Luteolibacter flavescens: one gene and its partner. The main gene of each other region encodes a partner of the protein of the gene in region 2 in a complex. Links are inferred from orthologs where the notes say so. Each region holds a gene or a part of one and is shown on either strand. Other genes may lie near its edges. The genes, in order: accD and accB.

Region 1 (3,314 bases), on a different replicon or contig from region 2:
GAGGTGGGCGACCTTCGGGTACCACTCCTGCAGGGCGGGGATGGCCTTTTCCTTGAACCATGGCAGGAGGTCCGGGCTGGCGGTGGAGTCGAGGATGATCTTGAACTCGCCGCCTTCGGTCTCGAAGGTGGTGAGCTGCTTCTCCGGGGCCTTGTAGCGGGTGAGCTCGGGGCCGCCGGCTTCGACGACGTCGATCTCGCTGAAGAAGGTATTGCCGAAGCCGCGCGGGTCCTGGTTCGGCTTGATGTCGAAGAGGAGGTGGCGGTACTTGCCGAGCGCGCCTTCCTTCTTCGAGGAGATGGTCACGCCGTGCTGGCCGGTGCGGTCGGCGGGCGTCTGGACGGTGGCGACTTCCACCCAGCCGACGGTGGCCGGGTCCTCGCCTGCGGCGGGGGCCTTCGCGTCACCGGCTGCGGCGTAAAGCTTGTAGTTCTGCGCGGAGCGCTCGCCGCTGTGCCACGAGTAGGTGGCGAGCGAGGCGATATCGACGTCCTTGCCGAGGTCGAGGGCGAGACGGCCGCCCTGGCCTGCGAAGAAGAAATTGGCGCGCGGCTCGTCGTCGCCGCTCGGGATCTTGCCGTCATTCAGCACGGCGAGGCCGCCGGAATTCGGGTCCATGGTGCCGGAGACGACGGTGAATTTCGCGCCGGTGGCGGCGTCATTCGTGGCCGGAGGGAGGATGGAGTCGAACTTGAATCCGGCATCGGACGCGGAGTGCCCGGTCTCGACCTTGGCTTCCGGGACGTCTGCGAGCAATGGGGCGGCTGCCAAGGGCAGTAGAATCAGGGGACGGAACTTCATGGATCTGGTGATGGCTCAATAACGGTCCCGTGAGGCCGTTTGGTTTAGCGAAATCATGATCCTAGGCGAAGAGGTAGGCCGATTGGCGGAACGAGGGGCGAGGGATCACCTATGGGGGCGATAAGTGCCGATGGAGAGAAGAGGCATCGCCGGGGTGGGAAGCGACGTGAATGGTGAGGCGGCGACTTCCCCTATCGCGGCCCTTTAGGCCGCCGACGGTGCGGCGATCCATACCCGGGCCGATGGCCCGGGCTGAGGGATGGCCGGGCCCTTGGCCCTGAGAGTAAATCATCTCCGCTTCAAGAGCTTCACCACCTCGTCATGGCTGACCCAAGAATCAGGATTCTCTCCCAAGGAGTTCCAACGGGTGTCCAGTTCTTGCAGAACCGCTTCGTCATCATCAAAGCTTTCCCACAAGGCCTCTGCCAACCAGCGCCGGGCCTCGGGGTCGAGGGACAGCACGGCATCCAACAGGGCCTGCGGCTTTTCGCTCATGGGAAACCTCTACCACGCAGAGCAGCCGCCGTCCACTCCCCCGCCATCAGGCGGCGGGCATCATGAAGGACAGGAGCTGGGCGAGCTTGTCGCGCAGCTTGTCCCGCGGGACGATGGCGTCCACGAGGCCGTGATCGAGCATGAACTCGGCGGTCTGGAAGCCGGGAGGCAGGTTCTGGTGGGTCGTTTCCTTCACGACGCGCGGGCCGGCGAAGCCGATCATGCACTTCGGCTCGGCGAGATTGATGTCGCCGATGGTGGCGAAGGACGCGGTGACACCGCCCGTGGTGGGGTCGGTGAGCAGGGAGATGTAGGGCAGGCCGGCCTCGGAGAGACGGGCGAGCGCGCCACAGGTCTTCGCCATCTGCATGAGCGAGAGCATGCCCTCCTGCATGCGGGCGCCGGAGGAGGCGGAGACGATGATGACGCCGCGCTTTTCCACGATGGCCAGCTCGATGGCGCGGGTGATCTTTTCCCCGACGACGGAGCCCATGGACCCGGCGAAGAACTTGAAATCCATGACGGCGATGACGGCGGGCTGGCCACCGATGGCAAGGCGGCCGGTGACGACGGCGTCATTCATGCCGGTCTTCGCGCGCATGCCCTCGATCTTCTCGCGGTAGTTCGCGAAGCCGAGCGGGTTTGCGGAGACGAGATCCTGGTCGGTTTCCTCGAAGGTGCCCTCGTCGGCGAGCAGGGCGATGCGGTCCATGGCATCCATGCGGAAGTGGTGGCCGCAGTGGTGGCAGGTCTGGTGAAACTGCTTCAGCTCCAGCGTGTGAAGCATGGCCCCGCAGTCCGGGCACTTCGTCCAGAGGCCCTCGGGCATGCTGTCGCGACCGCGTGCGCCGCGGAGAGGTGGCTTGTTGAAGATGCCCATGGAGATTCGTTCTTTCTTGCTGGCGGCTTTCGCCCGGCTCGCTGCCGTGCGGGAGGCGGCGACGCTAGCCGCGCATGACGGTGACGACAACCACCTTTTGAATGCCCGCCTTCCTCAAAACGCGGGCGCACTCGCTGGTGGTGGCCCCGGTGGTGAAAACATCGTCCACGATGATCGCGCCGGACGGCACTCCAGCGGCGAGGCTGCGGCCACCCTCCCGGGAGAGGTCGAAGGCCCCGCGGAGATTCTGCAGCCGCTGGGCGCGCGTCAGGCTGGTCTGGCTGTCGGTCGGGCGGGTGCGGGCGATGGCGCGGCACATCGGCAGGCCGGTAAGCGCGGCGAGCGGGCGGGCGATTTCCTCGGCCTGATTGAAGTGTCGCCAGAGCAGCCGCCGCCGGTGGAGCGGCACGGGGACGAGCGGCCAGCGCTCCGCGAGCGCGGGGGAGAGCCGGGGATCGTCCTGGAAGGAGCGGGCGGCGAGGCGGGCGAGCTCTTCCCCCAGTTCGATGTGGCGACCGTATTTCAGCCCGTGGATCATTTCCAGCAGGCGCGGGTGATGGGGCAAGGCGGGCCGGGCGAAGTCGAAGGCGAGCTTTTCCCCGCGGCAGTTCGGGCAATCGTCGAGGGACGCCGCGTGGCCTTCGAATTCCTCGCCGCACTTCAGGCAAAAGGGCTCGCGCAGGGAGGGCAGCTCGGCCGCGCAGGCATCGCAGAGCGAGCGACCGGCGGGCAAGCCGGCGGCGCAGTGGTGGCAGCGGCCGGGATAGACCATGTCCAGCACCCGCCTCCCCCACCCTCGCCATGCGGCGCTGCTGACGATATGCGGCGTGCCCATGGCGGGTGAGCTTTTCCTATCCGGCTAGCTGCGATAGCTCGCGGGCGGTTCCGGCACGCGGGTCATGATGTGGACCAGCACGCCGGTGACAGCCACCACGGACAGCGGCAGGAGGCCCTCGCGCAGGGTGGTGCCGACGAACCAGCGGGTGATCTCCGGCAGGCCGCCGACCGCCCAGGTGGCGGACTTGAAGATGCCAAAGCCGACCACCCAGCCGAAGTGCAGGCCTATGGGCAGCCACAGCGAGGCGGTGCGGATGCGGGCGTAGGCGAGCACCAGACCGACGGCGAAGAGCACCGTGAG
Region 2 (3,023 bases):
CGGTCACGATGAGCTTGGCGATCATCGAGTCGTAGTTCGGCGGGACGGAGTAGCCGGAGTAGACGTGGGTGTCCACGCGCACGCCCTTGCCGCCCGGGGCATACCACATGTCGATCTTGCCGGGGCTGGGGCAGAAGTTGTTGAAGGGGTCCTCGGCATTGATGCGGCACTCGATGGAGTGGCCGCGCGGGGATGCATTCAGGACGTGGCCGGAGAGCGGCTCGCCGGCGGCGATGCGGATCTGCTCCTTGATGAGCTCGCAGCCCATCACCTCTTCCGTCACGGGATGCTCCACCTGGATGCGGGTGTTCATCTCCATGAAGTAGAAGTTCTCACCCTTCTCATCGACGAGGTACTCGATGGTGCCGGCGTTCTCGTAGCCGATGTTCTTGATGAGATTCACGGATGCCTCCGCCATGCGGGCGCGCAGCTCGGGGCCGAGCAGCGGGGAGGGGCACTCCTCGATGATCTTCTGGTTCCGGCGCTGCATGGAGCAGTCGCGCTCGCCAAGCTGGATGAAATTCCCGTGGCTGTCGGCGATGACCTGGAATTCCACGTGGTGGGGATTCAGCACCAGCTTCTCCAGATAGCATTCGCCATTGCCGAAAGCCGCGAGGGCTTCGCCGGAGGCCGCCTTGAAGAGGGACTCGAATTCCTCCTCCTTGAAGCACGGGCGCATGCCGCGGCCACCACCGCCGGCGGTCGCCTTGATCATGACGGGCAGTCCGATGCGCTTCGCCTCGGCCAGACCGTGCTTCGCATCGGTGAGAATGCCGGAGCCCGGGGTGACGGGCACGCCGTTTGCCAGCGCGGTGGCGCGGGCGGTGGCCTTGTCGCCCATGGTCGAGATGACCTTCGCGGACGGGCCGATGAACTTGAGATTGCAGCTTTCGCAGATCTCGGCGAAGCGCGCGTTTTCCGAGAGGAAGCCGTAGCCGGGGTGAATCGCTTCCGCCTCGGTGATCTCGGCGGCGGCGATGATGCGGTCGGGCTTCAGGTAGCTCTCCTTGCTCGGCGCGGGCCCGATACAGACCGCGTGGTCGGCGAGGTGGACGTGCATCGAATCGACGTCTGCCTCGGAGTAGACGGCGACGGATTCGACGCCGAGCTCGCGGCAGGCGCGGATGATGCGCAGGGCGATTTCACCGCGGTTGGCGACCAGGACGCGCTTGAACATGGATGAGTGGGTAGATGCTGGATGGGAGATGGTGGATGGTAGATCCCTAGGACGAGCCCGGTGACAAAGGCGGCACCGGCTTCTATCTGCCATCCGCCATCTACCATCGCGGAGCCGTCACTTGATGCGGAAGAGGGCGTCGCCGAATTGCACCGGCGTGGCGTCGTCCACGAGGATCGCGGTGATCGTGCCCGACTTCTCGGCCTTGATCTCGTTCATCACCTTCATCGCCTCGATGATGCAGAGCGTCTGGCCCTCGCTGATCACGTCGCCGACATTCGTGAAATTCGGAGAATCCGGGCCGGGCTTGCGGTAAAAGGTGCCGACCATCGGCGAGGTGATCGCCTCGCCATCGGCGGAGGGAGCAGCAGCCGGCGTGGCAGCGGCAGGGCCAGCCACGGGAGCTGCGGCGACCGGTGCGGGCGCGTAGGCCGGGGCCGCGGCAGGCAGGCTGCCGAGGAGGCCGCGCAGCGACTCAAGGTCCTGACCCTTGCGGAGCTTCAGGTGGAAGCCCTCCTTCGACATGTCGAAGAGGGTGAGCCCGTGCTCGTTCATGAGCTCGACGATCTTGCGGATTTCCTTGAGGTCCACGGCGGTGAGAAAGCGGTTAGGTGGTGGAGAGCCGGGGCGGCATGGGTGCCAGCGCCACGGTTGCGGAGGGTAGGGAATGGCAGGAAAGAGCGTCAAGCGGGAACCCGGAGCGGAGAAGCGCGAAGTAAGAAGTTCCAAGCACCAAGAAAGCCTTGAAAACGTGCGAGGGACGGGCTGGAAACACTGCGCGATGGAAGCACAGCGCCCTGCCCGCATCCCCGAGCCCCAGGAATTCGTGCCCGCCGACTACTTCCGGCGGCTGGAGAAACACGAGCTCGTCCGCGAGGGACGGCCGCTGGAGATCGACCTCGGCTGCGGCGACGGGAAGTTCCTGCTGGAAATGGCGGCGCAGTATCCGGAGCGCGACTTCATCGGCGTGGAGCGCCTGCTCGGCCGGGTGAGAAAGGTCTGCAAGCGCATCGGCAAGCAGCGGCTGGAGAATGCCCGTGTGCTGCGGCTGGAGAGCCGCTACACGGCGGAGTGGCTGCTGCCGCGCGAGTCGGTCTCCCGGCTGCACCTGCTGTGTCCGGACCCGTGGCCGAAGCTGCGCCACCACCGGCGGCGGCTGATTCAGGAGGATTTCCTGCAGGCCATCTGGGACCTGCTGGAGCCCGGCGGCGAGTTCCTCTTCAAGACGGACCACCCGGAGTACTTCGAGTGGGCGGAGGAGAAGGTGGTGGCCTTCGGAAAGTTCGAGCGGCTGGACTGGCCGGAGGATGCCTTCTTCTACCCGAAGACGGACTTCCAGCTCCTCTGGGAGAGCGAGGGCAAGACCCTGCAGGGCCTGCGGCTGAGGAAATCCGCCTCACCTGCGTAGCCTCAGCTCCGCGCCATCGAGGAAGCCGCGGATGACCAGCGAGCCGTCTTCCTCCGCGACCAGTGTCACTGCTCCGGTGTGTCCCTGATGGAAGACGCGGATCCCGCGGCTCTCGCAGGCGGCCATCCAGTCCTCCGGCACGCGCTGCGCCTCGGGGAAATCGGCGTGACCGGCGACGATCGCGCGCGGCTGCACCGCCGCGAGGAAGTCGTCCCCGAGCGAGTCATCCTGCGAATGCCGGCCCGCCACGATGACGTCCGCCTGGAGATCCCCGCCCGCCCGCAGCATTGCCCGCTCGGTGGCAAGCCCCGCATCGCTGGTGAATAGCACGCGCCAGCCCCGCCAGTGCAGCCGCGTGACCATGACCCGCTCGTCGGCCAGCACGTTCTGGTTGTGAGCGTCCGGCCGGTGAATCACCTCGAACCACGCGTCCGATGA

Evidence for each region.
Region 1: the proteins of accB (region 2) and accD are in contact, whole or in part, in a solved structure (PDB 8UXZ), measured with the Escherichia coli proteins. The link is inferred for Luteolibacter flavescens from one-to-one orthologs.

What each region holds. Positions count from the first base shown.
Region 1 is NZ_JAPDDS010000008.1:229,454-232,767, forward strand. The notes cover bases 260-3,259. They hold accD (acetyl-CoA carboxylase, carboxyltransferase subunit beta), read right to left. Parts: upstream 2,177-3,259; coding sequence 1,343-2,176; downstream 260-1,342. Other genes in these bases: OKA04_RS15650 (basic secretory protein-like protein), read right to left, coding at 260-801; OKA04_RS15655 (addiction module protein), read right to left, coding at 1,090-1,296; OKA04_RS15665 (ComF family protein), read right to left, coding at 2,241-3,011; OKA04_RS15670 (CPBP family intramembrane glutamic endopeptidase), read right to left, coding at 3,036-3,259. In the rest of the region: more of OKA04_RS15650, read right to left, coding at 1-259; more of OKA04_RS15670, read right to left, coding at 3,260-3,314.
Region 2 is NZ_JAPDDS010000002.1:109,224-112,246, forward strand. What follows is about bases 32-2,740. They hold accB (acetyl-CoA carboxylase biotin carboxyl carrier protein), read right to left. Parts: upstream 1,769-2,740; coding sequence 1,295-1,768; downstream 32-1,294. Other genes in these bases: accC (acetyl-CoA carboxylase biotin carboxylase subunit), read right to left, coding at 32-1,177; trmB (tRNA (guanosine(46)-N7)-methyltransferase TrmB), read left to right, coding at 1,959-2,585; OKA04_RS03960 (ComEC/Rec2 family competence protein), read right to left, coding at 2,574-2,740. Also shown: more of accC, read right to left, coding at 1-31; more of OKA04_RS03960, read right to left, coding at 2,741-3,023. UniProt on the Escherichia coli protein: This protein is a component of the acetyl coenzyme A carboxylase complex; first, biotin carboxylase catalyzes the carboxylation of the carrier protein and then the transcarboxylase transfers the carboxyl group to form malonyl-CoA.